3 regions of the Amycolatopsis sp. cmx-4-61 genome follow, and region 1 is predicted to be linked to each of the others. Evidence: riboswitches for the same ligand, from Rfam matches in the RefSeq annotation. Region 1 holds a riboswitch; each other region holds the start of a gene.
The links. Region 1 has a riboswitch for S-adenosylmethionine ahead of ACLJOU_RS24280 (aminotransferase class V-fold PLP-dependent enzyme). Riboswitches for the same ligand answer to the same signal wherever they lie in the genome.
Positions count from the first base shown of each region.

Region 2: another riboswitch for S-adenosylmethionine. It lies ahead of thrC (threonine synthase); the one in region 1 lies ahead of ACLJOU_RS24280 (aminotransferase class V-fold PLP-dependent enzyme).
Region 3: another riboswitch for S-adenosylmethionine. It lies ahead of ACLJOU_RS08380 (methionine ABC transporter ATP-binding protein); the one in region 1 lies ahead of ACLJOU_RS24280 (aminotransferase class V-fold PLP-dependent enzyme).

Region 1 is NZ_JAEBEI010000008.1:305,761-311,297, reverse strand. Features, by position in the region: gene ACLJOU_RS24300 (RluA family pseudouridine synthase) at 1-640, opposite strand, end outside; gene lspA (signal peptidase II) at 637-1,287, opposite strand; gene ACLJOU_RS24290 (hypothetical protein) at 1,311-1,931, opposite strand; gene ACLJOU_RS24285 (hypothetical protein) at 1,931-2,524, opposite strand; gene ACLJOU_RS24280 (aminotransferase class V-fold PLP-dependent enzyme) at 2,541-3,875, opposite strand; SAM riboswitch class IV at 3,914-4,028, opposite strand; gene ACLJOU_RS24275 (potassium/proton antiporter) at 4,107-5,537, opposite strand, start outside.
Region 2 is NZ_JAEBEI010000007.1:134,589-140,125, reverse strand. Features, by position in the region: gene ACLJOU_RS21645 (ComEC/Rec2 family competence protein) at 1-1,930, shown strand, start outside; gene thrC (threonine synthase) at 2,002-3,267, opposite strand; SAM riboswitch class I at 3,280-3,413, opposite strand; gene holA (DNA polymerase III subunit delta) at 3,562-4,542, shown strand; gene rpsT (30S ribosomal protein S20) at 4,726-4,986, opposite strand; gene ACLJOU_RS21625 (DMT family transporter) at 5,314-5,537, shown strand, end outside.
Region 3 is NZ_JAEBEI010000001.1:1,704,602-1,710,138, forward strand. Features, by position in the region: gene ACLJOU_RS08365 (TatD family hydrolase) at 1-552, shown strand, start outside; gene ACLJOU_RS08370 (transglycosylase family protein) at 762-2,189, shown strand; gene rsmA (16S rRNA (adenine(1518)-N(6)/adenine(1519)-N(6))-dimethyltransferase RsmA) at 2,393-3,229, shown strand; SAM riboswitch class I at 3,355-3,445, shown strand; gene ACLJOU_RS08380 (methionine ABC transporter ATP-binding protein) at 3,655-4,668, shown strand; gene ACLJOU_RS08385 (4-(cytidine 5'-diphospho)-2-C-methyl-D-erythritol kinase) at 4,791-5,537, shown strand, end outside.

The DNA.
Region 1 (5,537 bases):
CGTAGTGCGTCACGCTCGGACGGCCGCCCTGGACCACCGCGAACTTGTAGTCGTGGCGCGGGTGGCGGTCGATCGGGGCGTCGATCGTGCCGCGCATCGGGTCCGGGTGGCCCTGGACGATCGCGTGGTAGCCCTTGTCGACCGTGCGTTCCTTGAACGCGCGCTTCAGCACGGTGTAGGCGTGTTCGCTCTTGGCCACCACCATCACGCCGGTGGTGCCCGCGTCGAGCCGGTGGACCACGCCCTGGCGCTCGGCCGCACCCGAAGTCGCGATGCGCAGGCCCGCGGCGGCGAGGCCGCCGACGACCGTCGGGCCGGTCCAGCCCGGGCTCGGGTGCACCGCGACGCCGACCGGCTTCGAGATCACGACGATGTCGTCGTCGTCGTGCAGGACCTGCATGCCCTCGACCGGCTGCGCGACGACCTCGACCGGGTTCGCCGGCTCGGGCAGGGTGATCTCCAGCAGGCCGCCGCCGGAGAGGCGGTCGGACTTGCCCGCGGGACGGCCGTCGAGCAGCACGTCGCCGGCTTCGGCGAGCTCGGCGACGACCGTGCGCGACAGCCCGAGCAGCTTGGCGAGGCCGGCGTCGACCCGCATCCCGTCGAGCCCGTCGGGCACCGGGAGCATCCGCGAGCTCACGCCTGCTCCTCCGGGGTCGGCGCGGCCTTCTTCTTGTCCTTGGTCGACGTGCCGTCGTAGTCCTTGCCCAGCAGGGACAGCAGCACGATCAGGGCGCCGCCGACGCAGATGGCGGAGTCGGCGATGTTGAAGATCGCGAAGCCCCTGCCGTTGGGCGCGAAGGCCGAGATGAAGTCGACGACGTGGCCCTGCAGGCCGCCCGGCGGCCGGAAGATGCGGTCGGTCAGGTTGCCGGTGGCGCCGGCGAGCACCAGGCCGAGGCCGATCGCCCAGCCGATCGACCGCAGCCGCCGCGACAGCCAGATGATCGCGATGACCACGGCGAGCGCGACCAGGGCGAGCACCCACGTCATGCCGGTGGCCATCGAGAACGCGGCGCCGGGGTTGCGGATCACCTGCAGGTAGATCAGGCCGCCGAGGACCTTGACCGGCTCCTTGCCCTCCAGGTTGGCGACGACCAGGTTCTTCGTCACCAGGTCGATCGCCCAGAACACGACGGCGACCGCGAACACCCAGCCGACCCGCCGCTTCGGCAGCAGCGGCTTCGCCGGGACCTCCGGGTTCTCGGGCGCGTCGGCGGCCGGATCGGGCACCGCCTCGGCGGGGGCGGCGGTGTCGGGTTCGGAGTGGCTGGGCTCGGTGCTCACCGGTCCATTGTCCACGGTGCTGGTCAGGCTGCGGCGGGCCCGTCCGGCCGCGGGCGCAGGAGCACGGCGAAGGCGGCCGCGAACAGCAGGCCCGCCGCCGCGAGCGCACCGGGCACCGGCGGCAGGAACACCGTCGTGACCAGCGCGAACACGCCGGCGACGGCCGCCAGGAGCCAGCTGCGCTCGTACGCGGCCAGCACCAGCAGGCCGAGGGCGGCCACCAGTGCGCCGCGCACGTCACCGGGCAGCCGCAGTTCCAGCGCGCCGACCAGGTCGAGCAGCGGGACGGCGGCCAGCGCACCCAGGGTGCCGAGCAGGAACCGGCCGGGGCGCGGCGGCCGCAGCTGCCGCCAGTACCAGGCGGCCACGGCGAGGACCACGCAGGCGAGACCGGCGAGCCAGCCCAGCGTCGCCGGCGGGACCACGTCGACCCCGATGGCCACGCCGGAGAGCTCGTTGTCGGCGCGGCCGGTGCCGCCGACGCCGCCGGTCCCGAGGCCGTGCGGTCCTGGGGACAGCTGATACCCCTGCTGATACCCCTGCGCCACGCGGACGTCGGCCGGGACCAGTTGGACGGCCACCATCACGATCAACGCGAACCCCAGCGCCGCCAACGGGAACCAGGACCGCCGCGAACTCCCCATCACCGCAGGGTATCGGGCGGCCGGCGGAGGACGGCCGCGAAGGCGGCAGCCAGCACGAGGACCGCCGAGACCAGCACGCCCGCCGTGTCCGCCGAGAGCACCACGGCGACCAGGGCGAACGCGGCCGCCGCCAGCAACACGAACCGGCTGCGCTCGTACGCGGCGAGCAGCAGCAGGCCCAGCGTGGCCAGGAGCGGACCGCGCAGGCCGTCGCCGAGCCGGAACTGCCACGAGCCGACCAGGTCGAGCAGCGGGAGCGCGAGCAGCGCGGCGACCGTGCCGAGGGCGAACCGCCCGGTGCGGACGGGCCGCAGCGCGACCGCGTACCAGACGGCCGTGCCGAGGACGACCAGGCCGAGCGCGACCAGCCACGCCGGTCCGGTGGGCAGGTCGCCGCCCAAGGCGTGGAAGTCGTCCTGGGACATCCACTGCAGGCGGCCGTAGGTCGGCCCGGCCGGGACCGGGCGGAGGAGGAGGTTCGCCGCCTCGGCCTCGGCCCGGCTGCGGCGGGCCAGCAGCTGCGCCGCGGCCAGGCCGATCTCGGCGAAGCCCAGCAGCGCCAGCGGAAACCAGAAACGCGGCCCTCTCCCCATCGGCCCAGGCTAGCGCTCAGCAGAAGGGCGGCAGCTCCCGCGGGTCGCCGACCGGCGTCCAGCGCCCGTCCACCTTCGCGTACTCCCAGCGGGCTCCGCGGGCGACGATCTGCCGCAGCGCGAGGAGCACGCGGTCGACGTGTTCCTCGGTGCTGCCGAGGCCGAGGCTCACGCGGAGGGCCTGCTGCCCGGTGCCGCCGGTGACGCCGATCAGCCGCTTCGCCGCGATGTGGGCGCAGAAGGCGCCGTCGCGGACGCCGATGCCGTACTCGGCCGACAGCACCGCCGCGAGCCAGCCGGGGTCGAAGCCGTCGACGACGAAGCTGACCGTGCCCACGCGGTCGACCGGGGCGTCGAACAGCCGCAGTTCGGCGCCGCCCGGGATGCTCTCCAGGCCCTTGCGCAGCCGGGTGAGCAGGGCCTGCTCGTGCGCCACGACCGCGTCCCAGCTGCGGCTCAGGGTTTCGCACGCCACGCCGAGCGCGTACACGCCGACGGTGTTGGGCGAGCCGGCTTCGTGGCGCTCGGGCCCGGTGTTCCAGACGACGGCGTCTTCGGTGACGAGCTTGGTCGCGCCGCCGCCGGCGAGGTACGGGCGGGCCGCGCGCAGCCAGTCGGCGCGGCCGATCAGCGCGCCCGCGCCGAAAGGCGCGTACAGCTTGTGGCCGGAGAGGGCGACGTAGTCGACGTCGAGGTCCTTGATCGAGATCCGGCGGTGCGGGGCCAGCTGGGCGGCGTCGAGGGCGATGCGGGCGCCGTGTTTCCGGGCCACGGCGGCGATTTCGGCCACCGGCAGCAGCTCACCGGTCACATTGGACGCTCCGGTGACGACGACCAGCCGCGGTCCCTGCGGCGCGTCCGCGAGTGCTTCGTCCACAGCGGACACCGCGGCGAGGCGGGTGCGCGGGGTCGGGATCCGCCGCACGTTCGGGCCCGGCCACGGCAGCAGGGCGGCGTGGTGCTCGGTGTCGAACACGATCACGGTCGTGTGCCGCGGCAGGCTGCGGGCCAGGAGGTTGAAGGAGTCGGTGGTGTTGCGGGTGAAGACGACCGTGTCGGTCCGCCGCGCGCCGACGAACCGGCGCAGCACGTCGCGGGTGCGCTCGTAGAGATTGGTCGAGACCTGGGACGCGAAGCCGGCACCGCGGTGGACGCTGGCATACCAGGGCAGGAACTCGTCGACCTTCGCGCGGACGGCGTCGAGGCAGGGCGCGCTCGCGGCGTGGTCGAGGTTGGCGTAGCCGATGTCCCCGCCGGTCACCAGCGGCACCCGCAGCGACGCGCCCGCCACGGTGGGAATGCCTTGCGGGGTCACGGTTTCGAGCTGGGTGCGGTCGATGGCGAGAGTCATCGGGTGCCTCCTCGGCGATCCGGGGGACCCCGGCGAGGGGCCCGCGCTTGCCCGTCGCACGGCGCGACCGGCCCGGTCTTCACCCGGGGCACCCCACCGCGGTAGGAGGGTTGCCGGCCAGCAAGCCGGGGCTTCGCGCTGGCACTCATGACCTGGTTCGAAAGGTAACCGAACGCGCGCCCGGCCGCCAACCCCCGTCGCACATTCTGAGACGCCGGTCACAGAGGGCGCTCAGAGGCCGGCCTCACCCCGCCAGCGGGCCAGGCGCCCGGCCCGGTCGACGGCACGCAACCGGCGTTCGACGGCGTCGCGGACCGCGCTCGTCGTCACGACCAGCAGCTGGTCGTTCTCCTGCAGCCGGCTGGTCTTCTGCGGGGTGAAGCCCGCGCCGGCGCGGACCACCAGGCTGATCGTCGCCCCGACCGGCAGCCGCAGCTCGGACAGGTACACGCCGTGCATCTTCGACCCGGGCTGGATCCGGACCTGCAGCAGTTCGGCGCCCAGTTCGTCCAGCGGCGCGGAGTCGACCTCGATCTCGTGCGCCTCGGACTTCTTGGCCAGGCCGAGCCGGCGCGCCAGCGGCCCGAGCGTCGCCCCCTGGACCAGCGTCAGCACGATGACCAGCACGAACACCGCGTCGACCAGCCGCTGCGCCCCCGGCAGGCCGTGCGACAGCGGGATCATCGCGAGCACGATCGGCACGGCCCCGCGCAGCCCGGCCCACGACAGGAACGCCTGTTCCCGCCACGGCAGCCGGAACGGGAGCATGGACACCACGACGGAGATCGGCCGCGCCAGCAGCAGCACGACGGCGCCCGCGACCAGGCCCGGCACGATCGCGTCGAGCAGGCGCCCCGGCGAGGCGAACAGGCCGAGCAGCACGAACAGCCCGATCTGCGCCAGCCAGCCCAGGCCCTCGGCGAACGAGAGCGTGTCCGACCGGTGCGGCAGCCGCGAATTGCCGAGCACTAGCGCGGCGACGTAGGTGGCGAGCAGCCCGGACGCGTGCAGCAGCTGCCCGGACGAATACGCCACGACGCACACCGCGACCGTGGCGAGCGGGTAGAGACCGGTCGCCGGCAGCGCGGCCCGGCGCAGCGCCAGGCCGCCGAGCCAGCCGAAGGCCAGGCCGATGCCCAGGCCCGCGGCCAGCTCGTAGACCACCAGCAGCGGCAGCGTCCAGTCCACAGTGGCGCCTTCGGCCAGCACCACGACGGCGATGTAGGCCGGTGCGTCGTTGATGCCCGACTCGAGTTCGAGCGCGCCGGTGAGCCGGTTGCCGATCCCGGCGGTGCGCAGGACGGAAAACACCGCGGCCGCGTCGGTGGAGGCGAGCACCGCGCCCCACAGCAGCGCCAGCCGCCAGTCGAGGCCCAGCAACCAGTGCAGGCCCGCGCCGGTGACCGCCACACTCACCACAACGGCCACAGTGGACAGTGCGATTCCGGTTCCCAGTGCGGGTTTCACCGCCGACCACCGGGTGGTCAGCCCGCCTTCGGCGAGGATCATGACGAGCGCGGCGAGCCCCAGCGACTGGGTGAGTTCGGGGTTGTCGAATCGGATGCCGAAGCCGGCTTCGCCGAGCAGCACGCCCATCGCGAGGTAGAGCAGCAGCGAGGGGAGGCCGAGGCGGATGGACACACGCACGGCCAGCACGGAGGC
Region 2 (5,537 bases), on a different contig from region 1:
CGGCCGGGTGCTGCTGCTGGCGCCGGTCGAGCAGTGGGCGTCGCTCCTGCCAGGCCAAGAAGTGGCCGCGGCGGGCCGGTTGATGCCCCCGCGCGGCTCGGACCTGACCGTGGCCGTCCTGTCGGTCCGCGGCCCGCCGGGCGAGCCCAGCCAGGCGCCGTGGTGGCAGCAGGCGGCGGCCGTGCTGCGCACCGGCCTGCACGACCTCTGCCAGGTCCTGCCGGAGGAGCCCGCCGGCCTGCTGCCGGGGCTGGTCCTGGGCGACACGAGCGCCTTGTCACCCCGCGTCGAGCAGGAGTTCGTCGCCGCGGGCCTCACGCACCTCACCGCGGTCAGCGGCGGCAACCTCGCGGTCGTCTGCGGGGCGGTGCTGCTGCTGTTGCGCCTGCTCCGGCTCGGTCCCCGGCTGTCGGCCGCGGCCGCCGGGGCGTGCCTGGCGGGGTTTCTCGTCCTGGTCGGCCCGGAGCCGAGCGTCCTGCGGGCCGGGGTCATGGCGGCCGTGGCGTTGCTGGCCTTGGCGCTGGGACGGCGGGGTTCGGCGCTGCCCGCGCTGGCCTTCGCGGTGTGCGTGCTGGTGGTCGCTGATCCGGCGATGGCCACGGAATTCGGCTTTGCGCTTTCGGTGTGCGCCACCGGCGGGCTGGTCCTGCTCGCACCCCGCTGGGCCGGTGCCCTGGTCCGCCGCGGCATCCCACCGGGGTTCGCGGAAGGGCTGGCGGTCCCGTTGGCGGCCTTCCTGGTGACGGCGCCGGTGCTCGCGGGCATGGCGGGTTCGGTGAGCCTGGTTTCGGTGCTGACCAACGTCCTCGCCGCACCCGTGGTGGCCCCGGCGACCGTGCTGGGCGTGCTGGCGACCGTCACCGGCCCGTGGTGGCCGGGCGCCGGGAACGTCCTGGTGCACCTGGCCGATCCGGAAGCGCGGTGGCTGATCACCGTGGCCCGGTACGGCGCCCGGGCGCCGGGCGCGGTCATCGCGTGGCCCGGTGGCTGGGTGGGCGGTCTGCTGGCCGCCGGCGTCCTCGTGGTGCTGGCGCTGGCGGTGCGGCACCGGCGGGTGCGGGTCCTGATGGCGCTGCTCGTCGTCGGCGGTCTGCTGGTGTTCGTGCCGGTCCGGGTGCTGGCGCCGGCGTGGCCGCCGCGGAACTGGGCGATGGTCGAGTGTGACGTCGGCCAGGGCGACGCGGTCGTGCTGGCGACCGCCGATCCCGGGCGGGCGGTCGTCGTGGACACCGGACCCGAGCCGGGGCCGGTCGACGAGTGCCTGCACCGGCTGGCGGTCGACCGGATCCCGCTGCTGGTGCTGAGCCACCTGCACGCCGACCACATCGGCGGCCTCGCCTCGGTCTTCGACGGCCGCGCGGTCGGCGCGATCGCCGTCGGCCCGGGACGGTCGCCGCCGTGGGCGTGGCGCCAGGTCGCTGCGGAAGCCGCCCGGCAGTCGGTGCCGCTGGTCGAGCTGAACCCGGGCGAGCGGCTGGACTGGCCCGGCCTGGCGCTCGACGTCCTCGGGCCGCGCTACGTCCCGGCCCGGGCGGCCGAGCAGCCGGACGGGACGACGATCAACAACAGTTCGGTGGTGCTGCGCGCGGAAACGCCCGCCGGCCGGATCCTGCTGACCGGCGACGTCGAACTGGCCGCGCAGTCGGACCTGCTGGCCGACGTCGGAGACCTGAGAGCGGAGGTGTTGAAGGTGCCCCACCACGGCAGCCGGTACTCGCTGCCGTCGTTCCTCGCGGCGGTGGCCCCACGGGTGGCCATGGTCAGCGTGGGTGCGGGAAACACGTACGGGCACCCGAGCAAGTCCACAATAGACACTCTGGCGGCGCTGGGCGCGCGGGTCACCCGCACCGACGTGGACGGCGACACCGCGGTGGTCGCCGGACCGGCGATAGTCCGCCGTGGCGAGCCCCGAGGTCCGCCGCGCCGCTGAGGGCCCGGGGCGGGCCGAGCGCCCGCCCCGGGCTGGGTCCCAGTAGCCGAGCGCCCGCCCCGGGCCGGAGCTCAGTAGCCGAGCGCCTCGTTCACGGCCGCGGCCGAGGGCGGCAGGGTGGCCTTCGGACCCACGTGGTTCTCGATCGCGTCGAGGGTCTTGAGGCCGTCGCCGGTGATCAGCAGCACCGTCTCGGCGTCCGGGTCCAGCTTGCCCGTCTCGACCAGCTTCTTCGCCGTGGCGACGGTGACCCCGCCCGCCGTCTCGGTGAAGATGCCCTCGGTGCGGGCCAGCAGGCGGATGCCCTCGACGACCTCTTCGTCGGAGACGTCCTCGATCGCACCGCCGGTGCGGTTGACGATGTCGAGCACGTACGGGCCGTCGGCCGGGTTGCCGATCGCCAGCGAGCGGGCGATCGTGTCCGGCTTCACCGGCTGGACCACGTCCTGGCCCGCGCGGAACGCGGCCGACACCGGCGAGCAGCCGGTGGCCTGTGCGCCGAACACCTTGTACGGGCTGGCGTCCACCAGGCCGAGCTGGCCCAGCTCGCGGAAACCCTTGTCCACCTTGGTCAGCTGCGAACCGGAGGCGATCGGGACGACGATCTGCGGCGGGATGCGCCAGCCGAGCTGCTCGGCGACCTCGAAGGCCAGCGTCTTCGAGCCCTCCGAGTAGTACGGCCGGACGTTCACGTTGACGAACGCCCACTTCGGGTGCTCGCCGGCGAGCTCGGTGGCGAGGCGGTTGACGTCGTCGTAGTTGCCGTCGATGGCGAGGAGGTCGCCGTCGTACACCGCGGTGGTGAGGATCTTGGCGCGCTCGAGGGTCTTGGGGATCAGCACGACCGACCGCCAGCCGGCGCGGGCCGCCGCGGCGGCCGTCGCGTTGGCCAGGTTGCCGGTCGACGGACAGGCGAGCACCTCGAACCCGAACTCGCGGGCCGCGGCCAGCGCGACGGCGACGACGCGGTCCTTGAACGAGTGCGTCGGGTTGCCGGTGTCGTCCTTGACCCACACGCGCTTGAGGCCGAGTTCCTTGGCGAGGCGGTCGGCGCGGACCAGCCGCGTCGCGCCCGGCTCGGTGTTCGGGATCTCTTCGACGTTGGACGGAACGGGAAGGAGCTTCTTGTAGCGCCAGATGTTCTTGGGGCCGGCCTCGATGTCTTCGCGGCGGACGCGGCCGAAGTCGTAAGCGACCTCGAGCGGCGAGAAGTCTTCGGCGGAGACGAATTCGGGGGCGAGCGGCTGCCGGTGGCCCTCTTCCTTCGACACCAGCTCGACGGCGGGACCGAGATCCGGGGTCTTGGTGGTGGAGGTCGTGCCGAGGGTGGCGGTCATCGCGAGGTTCCTTCCTCATCTGCCCCGCCGAAGCGGGCCGGAATTGGCACCGTGGTCGTCAGCTATCCCGCGATCGCGGGATGACAGGCTGTACGCCGGTTGCCGGGGCTTCGTCGGGCCGTTCCCTCTGCCCCTCTGGATGAGCGGTATTCGGTTGTCGGTGCGCGCACGCCGGAAACTTCCGGGGCGGGCTGCCTCGGGTACACCGTACGACATCGCGCGCGCCCCGTGCCACGGTGGCCGCCCGACATCACCGGAGCGGGCGCACGGGAGCGCAAGTGAGAGGATTCCCGGGTGACCGCGCAAGCCACCGCCCCGGCCCCGCTGCAGCTGGTGCTGGGGGAGGAAGAACTGCTGATCGAGCGCGCCGTCCGCGAGACGCTCGCCGCCGCCCGCGCGATGGACGCGACCGCCGAGCTGACCCGCGCCCGGGTGTCCGATCTCACAGCCCCCGAGCTGGCCGAACTGGTCAGCCCGTCGCTGTTCAGCGAGGGCCGGGTGATCGTCCTCGAGTCGGCGCAGGACATCTCGCAGGAGCTGGCCGACGCCGTCGCGGCCTACTTGAAGGACCCGGCGGACGGGGTCGTGCTCGTCGTCGTGCACACCGGCGGTGGCCGCAGCAAGGCGGGCAAGACCCTCCCGGCCGCGCTGAAGAAGGCCGGCGCCGAGGTCACCGAGTGCCCGAAGCTGACCAAGCCGGCCGAGCGGGAGCAGTTCGTGCGCCACGAGGTGCGCCGGGTGGGCGGCAAGATCGACCCGGCGGGCGTGGCGGCCCTGCTCGACGCCGTGGGCTCCGACCTGCGGGAACTGTCGTCGGCGGCGACGCAGCTGGTCGCGGACACGGGCGGGACCGTCGACGCCGACGCGGTCCGCCGCTACCACCGCGGCCGCGCCGACGTGACCGGGTTCGCGGTCGCGGAGAAGGCAGTCGGCGGCGACCGCGCGGCGGCGCTGGAGTCACTGCGCTGGGCGATGCAGCTGGGTGTCCCGCACGTCCTGGTCGCCGACGCGCTGGCCGACGCGGTCCGCACGATCGCCCGGGTCTCCGGCGCGGGCCGCGGCAACCCCAACCAGCTGGCGGGCGAGCTCGGCATGCCGCCGTGGAAGATCCGGAAGGCGCAGGGCCAGTCCCGCGGCTGGAACCCCGACGGCCTGGCCACGGCGATGCGCGTGGTCGCGCGGCTGAACGCCGAGGTCAAGGGCGTGGCGGCGGACCCGGGCTATGCGCTGGAGCGGGCGGTGCTGGAGGTGGCGGCAGCCAAGGGCGACCGCTGATCGCCGTGGTCGACGGTGTGGCGGCGGACCGGGCTACGCGCTGGAGCGCGCGGCGGCTGCGACGCTGATCGCGGCCGACACGACGCACGGGTGTCACCCGCCCGGTCGCACGCCGGACATGAAGCACGCCGGACACGAAGAAGGCCCCGGCCGAAGCCGGGGCCTTCTCGGAAATCAACCAGCTCAGAGCGCGTTGACGCGCTTCGCGAGCGCCGACTTCTTGTTGGCGGCCTGGTTGGCGTGGATGACGCCCTTCGAGACGGCCTTGTCCAGCTTCTGGGCGGCGTCGCGCTGCAGCTCGACGGCCTTGGCCTTGTCGCCGGCCTCGGCGGCTTCGCGGACCTTGCGGATCGCGGTCTTCACCGAGGACCGGATCGCCTGGTTGCGCTGACGCGCCTTCTCGTTCGTCGTGATGCGCTTGATCTGCGACTTGATGTTGGCCATAGGGCAACTCCTGTTTCACTCGGTGAGATCGCCGCCGCGCTGAAGTGGCCCCGCGAGAAGCGGGTTTCCTCCATGACGGAATGCCGCACGGGCAGCGAGCGACCACTCTAACAGCCGGTCCACGAGCGTCCGGAGCCGGGAGTACGGTGGGTGACGGTAGTGCCTAGGGTTCCGTCGCCGGTCCGCGTTCCAGCTCCTCACAACCAGGGCCGGCGGGACTGGTCCGAGCGGCACCGTCGGCGGGCCCGGACGGCCGGTCGTTCATCTGACGGGGCAAAAGCCTGGAGGACCCGGTTCTCGCGCGCGCGAGAACCCCGAAGGGGTCCCGTGAACGCCACCGCCTTGTCCCTCGTCCTCGTCGCCGCCGTCGTGCACGCCGCCTGGAACCTCGCCGCCAAGCGGATCTCCTCCGGGGGCACCCAGTTCGTCTGGCTCTACTACACCGTCTCCGCCGTGTTCCTGCTGCCGGTGACCGTGGTGCTGGTCGTCGTCGAGGACGAGCGTCCACAGTGGAGCTGGCTGCTCGCCGCCGTGGTCACCGCCGTCCTGCA
Region 3 (5,537 bases), on a different contig from region 1:
GAGGTGGCGCGCCTGGCGGCGCACGAGCGCGTGGTCGCCGTCGGCGAAACCGGCCTCGACTACTACTGGGACTACTCGCCGCACGACGCCCAGCAGGAGGCGTTCCGCTGGCACATCGACCTCGCGAAGCGGCTGGACAAGCCGCTGATGATCCACGACCGCGAGGCCCACGACGACGTCCTGCGCATCCTGGCCGAGGAGGGTGCGCCGAATGCCGTAATTTTCCATTGTTTTTCCGGCGACGCGGAAATGGCCCGCAAGTGCGTCGACGCGGGGTATGTCCTTTCCTTCGCGGGCACCGTCACGTTCAAGAACGCGAAAGGGCTCCACGAGGCGGCCCGGCTCTGCCCGGCGGGGCAGTACCTCGTCGAGACCGACGCGCCGTTTCTGACCCCCCACCCGTTCCGTGGGCGGCCGAACGAGCCGTTCGGCGCCGCTTACACCGTCCGTCACCTCGCGGCGCTCAGAGGCGAAGCTGTCCACGAGGTCGCCGAAGCGGTCCGGACCACCGCCGAACGGGTCTACCGACTCCCCAGTGTCACAACGGGTTGAACGCATTGCGACAACGGGGTTCCCCGCTCGCCCACCTGATGGAGTGACCCAGATCACGACACTCCGGGGGGTGTTTGCGCAACCCGCCGGGACCCGTTACTGTCCCGTGATCGTGCCGGTCGGACCTGTGCTCAGCAGTTGCCGATCGTCACGCCCAGTCGTAGAGACGGCGCCCCCGACCGTCGTCTCGTGAAAGGGAACGATCCCCGGTGACAGGTAGCAGACAGGCTGGAGCGCGCTCCGCCGTCCTCGAACGCAGTCATTTCGAGGACACGGCATACGGCCAGCTCGACTTCTCCGACGACCCGAACATCACGCAGCAGGACATCCTCGCCGCGCTCGGCTCCGATGCCGAAGCGATGATGGCCGAGATCGACGTCGACGTCGACGAACTGATCCGCCTCATCAACGCCGAGACGACCTACCTGCCGCCCATCGTCATCCCGGACGAGGTGGAGGCGGACCGCACCGCGTCGCCGCAGGCCCGCAAGGCCGCGCTGGACGAGGGCCTCCGCGAGACCACCAAGGTCTGGAAGCGCCGGTTCCTCAAGGGCGCCGTCCTGTCCGTGATGATCTCGATCGCCGGCGGCGGCGCGGCCGCGCTGGCGATGAACAAGAGCGTCACCGTCGACGTCGACGGCCAGCAGACCACCGTGCACTCCTTCGGCGACACCGTCGGCGAGGTGCTCGAGGACGCGGGCCTGTCCGTCGGCGAGCACGACTCGCTGTCCCCCTCCCCGCAGGCCGAGGTCGGCGACGGCGGCGTCATCAAGCTCGAGCGCGGCCGCCAGCTGAAGCTGCTCGTCGACGGCGTCGAGCGCACCTCCTGGGTCCGCGCGACCCACCTCGGCGACGCGCTGAGCCAGCTCGGCATGGCCGAAGCCGACAAGGCCGGCACGTGGATGTCGATGCCGAAGAACGGCGAGCTGCCGCTGCAGGGCGCGACCGTCGAGATCAAGACGCTCAAGAACATCACCCTGTACGACGGCGGCAACGCGCCGAAGCAGGTGAAGACGACCGCGGTCACGACGAAGGAGTTCCTGGGCGAGTACAAGCTCACCCTGGGCCCGGACGACCAGGCCGAGGGTGGTCTGGACGTCAAGCTGACCGACGGCGCCGAGGTGCACATCAGCCGCACCGGCGTCTCGACGGTCACCCAGAAGGAGAGCATCGACCCGCCCGAGCAGCGCGTCGACGACCCGGACCTGGCCAAGGGCAAGACGCAGGTCGAGGACCCCGGCACGCCGGGTGAGAAGGAAGTGACCTACAAGGTCACGCAGAAGAACGGCAAGGAGACCGGCCGGGAGAGCATCTCCGAGAAGGTCCTCACCCAGCCGAAGCCGAAGATCGTCCACGTCGGCACCAAGCAGGCCCCGACGCCCGAGATCGGCGACGGTTCCGCGTGGGACCGCATCGCGCAGTGCGAGTCGGGCGGCAACTGGGCCATCAACACGGGCAACGGCTACTACGGCGGCCTCCAGTTCGACAAGCAGACGTGGAACGCCTACGGCGGCGACCAGTACGCCCCGCTGCCGAACCAGGCCACGCGTGAGCAGCAGATCGCGATCGCGGAGAAGGTCAAGGCCGGCCGCGGCGGCAGCTACAGCGCCTGGCCGGTCTGCGGCAAGAAGGCCTGACAGCGTTTTCGGAAACGGCCCCCGTCCACCTCGGACGGGGGCCGTTTCGCGTGTCGACCCTCCAGTCACGCGTGTCGACCCTTCAGTCACGCGTGTCGACCCTTCAGTCACGCGTGTCGACCCTTCAGTCACGCGAGTTGACCTCCAGTCACGCGAGATCCGCCGCTGATCACGCGAGTTCCGGGTTCAAGTAAGCTCCACCGGTGGTTGAACTGCTGGGACCGGCCGAGATCCGCGGGCTGGCGGCCGAACTCGACGTCCGGCCGACCAAGAAGCTCGGGCAGAACTTCGTGCACGATCCCAACACCGTCCGCCGGATCGTCGAACTCGCGAACATCACCGAAGACGACGTCGTCCTCGAGGTCGGGCCCGGGCTCGGCTCGCTGACGCTCGGGCTGCTCGCCACCGGGGCGCGGGTCGTCGCCGTCGAAATCGATCCCAAGCTCGCCGCGCGGCTGCCCGAGACCGTCGCCGAGCGGGGCCCCGAAGCCGCGGAACGGCTGACCGTCGTCGGTGCCGACGCGCTGCGCGTCACGCGCGCGGAGCTGGGCGAGCCGACCGCCCTCGTCGCCAACCTGCCCTACAACGTCGCCGTGCCCGTGGTGCTGCACCTGCTCGCCGAGGTGCCCTCCCTGAGGACCGGGCTCGTCATGGTGCAGACCGAGGTCGCCGACCGGATGGCCGCCGGCCCGGGCAGCCGGATCTACGGCGTGCCCAGCGTCAAGCTCGCGTGGTACGGCACCGCACGCAAGGTCGCCGCGGTGCCACGCTCCGTGTTCTGGCCGGTACCGAACGTCGATTCCGCGCTCGTCGCTTTCGAACGCGGCGACGCGACGGCGTCCGCGGACCGGGACAGCCTTTTCGGTCTCGTGGACGCCGCGTTCTCACAGCGCAGGAAGACGCTCCGCGCCGCGCTCGCGGGCTGGGCCGGCTCGGCCGAGCGGGCCGGCGAACTCCTGAGGGCCGCCGGGATCGACCCGAAGACCCGCGGTGAGCAGCTGGACGTGCACGACTTCGCCCGGATCGCCGCCGCGCGCTAGCCGCTCCACAGTGGAAGCGGAAAATACGCCCTCGGAGGCCCCGTTCCCGCGATCCGGACACCTCCAGTCGTGTGATCTGGGCCGATGGGCTTGCTTTCGCTGCTCGGGATCGGTTTTACTCAATACGTCCATCCCGAGCGACTGAGAGACCTGGCTCGCCGAAGTCGCAGCAACCACCCTCCGCAGGGCAGGTGCTACCGCCAGGACCGATGGAGGCCGTTTTCGATGAAGAGGGTAGCTCGCCCCCTGCTCCTGACCCGGCGTCGCGTCGTCGACGAAGGCCGCCGCTCCGTGACCGCATGTCGGCGCTCCAACTGAGCTAGTCCGAGCCGGTCCACCTCTTCTCCTTGCACCGTCCGAACAGGACGGAACTCGCTTGCGGCCGGGCGCTGTGCCATGCACGCGCCCCGTTTTCTGGAGCCTTCGTGATCACGGTCGAAAACCTGTCCAAAACCTTTGCCACCAACGGAAACTCCGTCGTCGCGCTGCGGGACGTGAGCGTCGACGTCCAGGCGGGCTCGCTGTTCGGCGTGGTCGGTCCCGCCGGTTCGGGCAAGTCCGTCCTCGCCCGGTGCATCGCCCTGCAGGAGCGCCCCGACCGCGGTGTCGTCCGCCTCGACGGCCTCAACACCGGCACCCTCGACGGCCGCCGCCTCCGCGAAATCCGCCGTCAGCTCGGCGTCGTTTCGACGAAGCCGGAGCTGATCGCCGAGCGCACCATCGCCGGCAACATCGCTTCCCCGCTCGAGCAGCTCGGCGTCGACGGCCCGCAGCGCCGCAGCCGGGTCGGTTCGCTGCTCGACCTCGTCGGCCTGACGCAGCGCGCCGCGCAGCGTCCCGGCGAGCTGTCCGCCGGCCAGCTCCGCCGCGTCGCGGTCGCGAAGGCCCTCGCGGCGGCCCCGGCCGTGCTGCTCGCCGACGACCCGACCGCGGGTGTCGACCCGGAGGAGGCCGGCGCGGTGCTCGCCGTCCTCGACCGGGCCCGTTCGGAGCTGGGCACCACCGTCGTCGTCACGACGCCGGACGCGGGCGTGGTCCGCCGGGTCTGCGACGACGTCGCGGTGCTGGAGGACGGCACGGTCGTCGAGCGCGGCACGGTGCTCGACCTGATCTCGAACCCGGCCAGCCGCACCGCGCAGGCGCTGCTGCCGGCCATCGAGACCACCCGCGCGCAGACGGCCCGCTACGACCGCTCGGCCGACGTCGTGCTGGTCGGCTTCGCCTCGGTCGGGGCGCTGCTGCCCGAGGCCGCGGGCCGCTTCGACGTCGAGTTCGCCACCATCGGCGGCGGCCTGACCCGCATCGGCGACACCCCGGTCGGCCGCTTCCGCCTGGGTGTCCGCGGCGAGCGGGCCGACGCGGCGCTGGCGTGGGTCGCCGAGCGCGGCGGCCACGTGACGCACACCGCGCGCGGCCCCCAGGGTGTCGCGGCTGCCTGACCCCCGCCCCAAGCGCCCCAAGGCGGCCTTGGGTGCGTGAGACGCACCCAAGGCGGCCTTCGGTGCGTGAGACGCACCGAAGGCCACATTGGGGCGTTTCCGCGGGCACGTAGGCTGGTCGGGTGCTCGCCGTAGTTCCGCCCCCAGTCACCGTCCGGGTCCCGGCCAAGGTCAACCTGCACCTTTCGGTCGACGACCTGCGCGAAGACGGTTACCACGAGCTGGTGACCGTGTTCCAGGCGCTGTCACTGACCGACGAAGTGACCGTCGCGGTCACCGATGAGCCCGGCATCGAGGTATACGGTGAGGGGGAGGGCTCGGTCCCGACCGGCCCGGAGAACCTGGCCTGGCGGGCCGTCGAGGCACTGGCCGCGCACGTCGGCCGCACCGGCGAGCCGAAGGTCCGGGTGGTGCTGCGCAAGGGCATCCCGGTCGCCGGCGGCATGGCGGGCGGCAGCGCCGACGCGGCGGCGACGCTCGTCGGCCTGGCCAGTCTCTGGAACCTCGACGTCACCCGCGACGAGCTGGCCGAGATCGCCGCCGGCCTGGGCAGCGACGTCCCGTTCGCGCTCTACGGCGGCACCGCGCTGGGCACCGGCCGCGGCGAGCAGCTGGTCCCGGTGCTGTCGCGGCACACGTTCCACTGGGTACTGGCCTTCGACGCCGAAGGGCTGTCGACGCCGAAGGTGTTCGGCGAACTCGACCGCCTGCGCGCGGCGGGCAACCCGCCCCGGATCGGTTCGCACACGCCAGTCGTCGAGGCACTGGCCTCGGGCGACCCCCGTCAGCTCGCCCTGCTGCTGGGCAACGACCTGCAGGCGGCGGCGGTCTCGCTGCGCCCCGGCCTGCGTCGCACGCTCCGGGCGGGG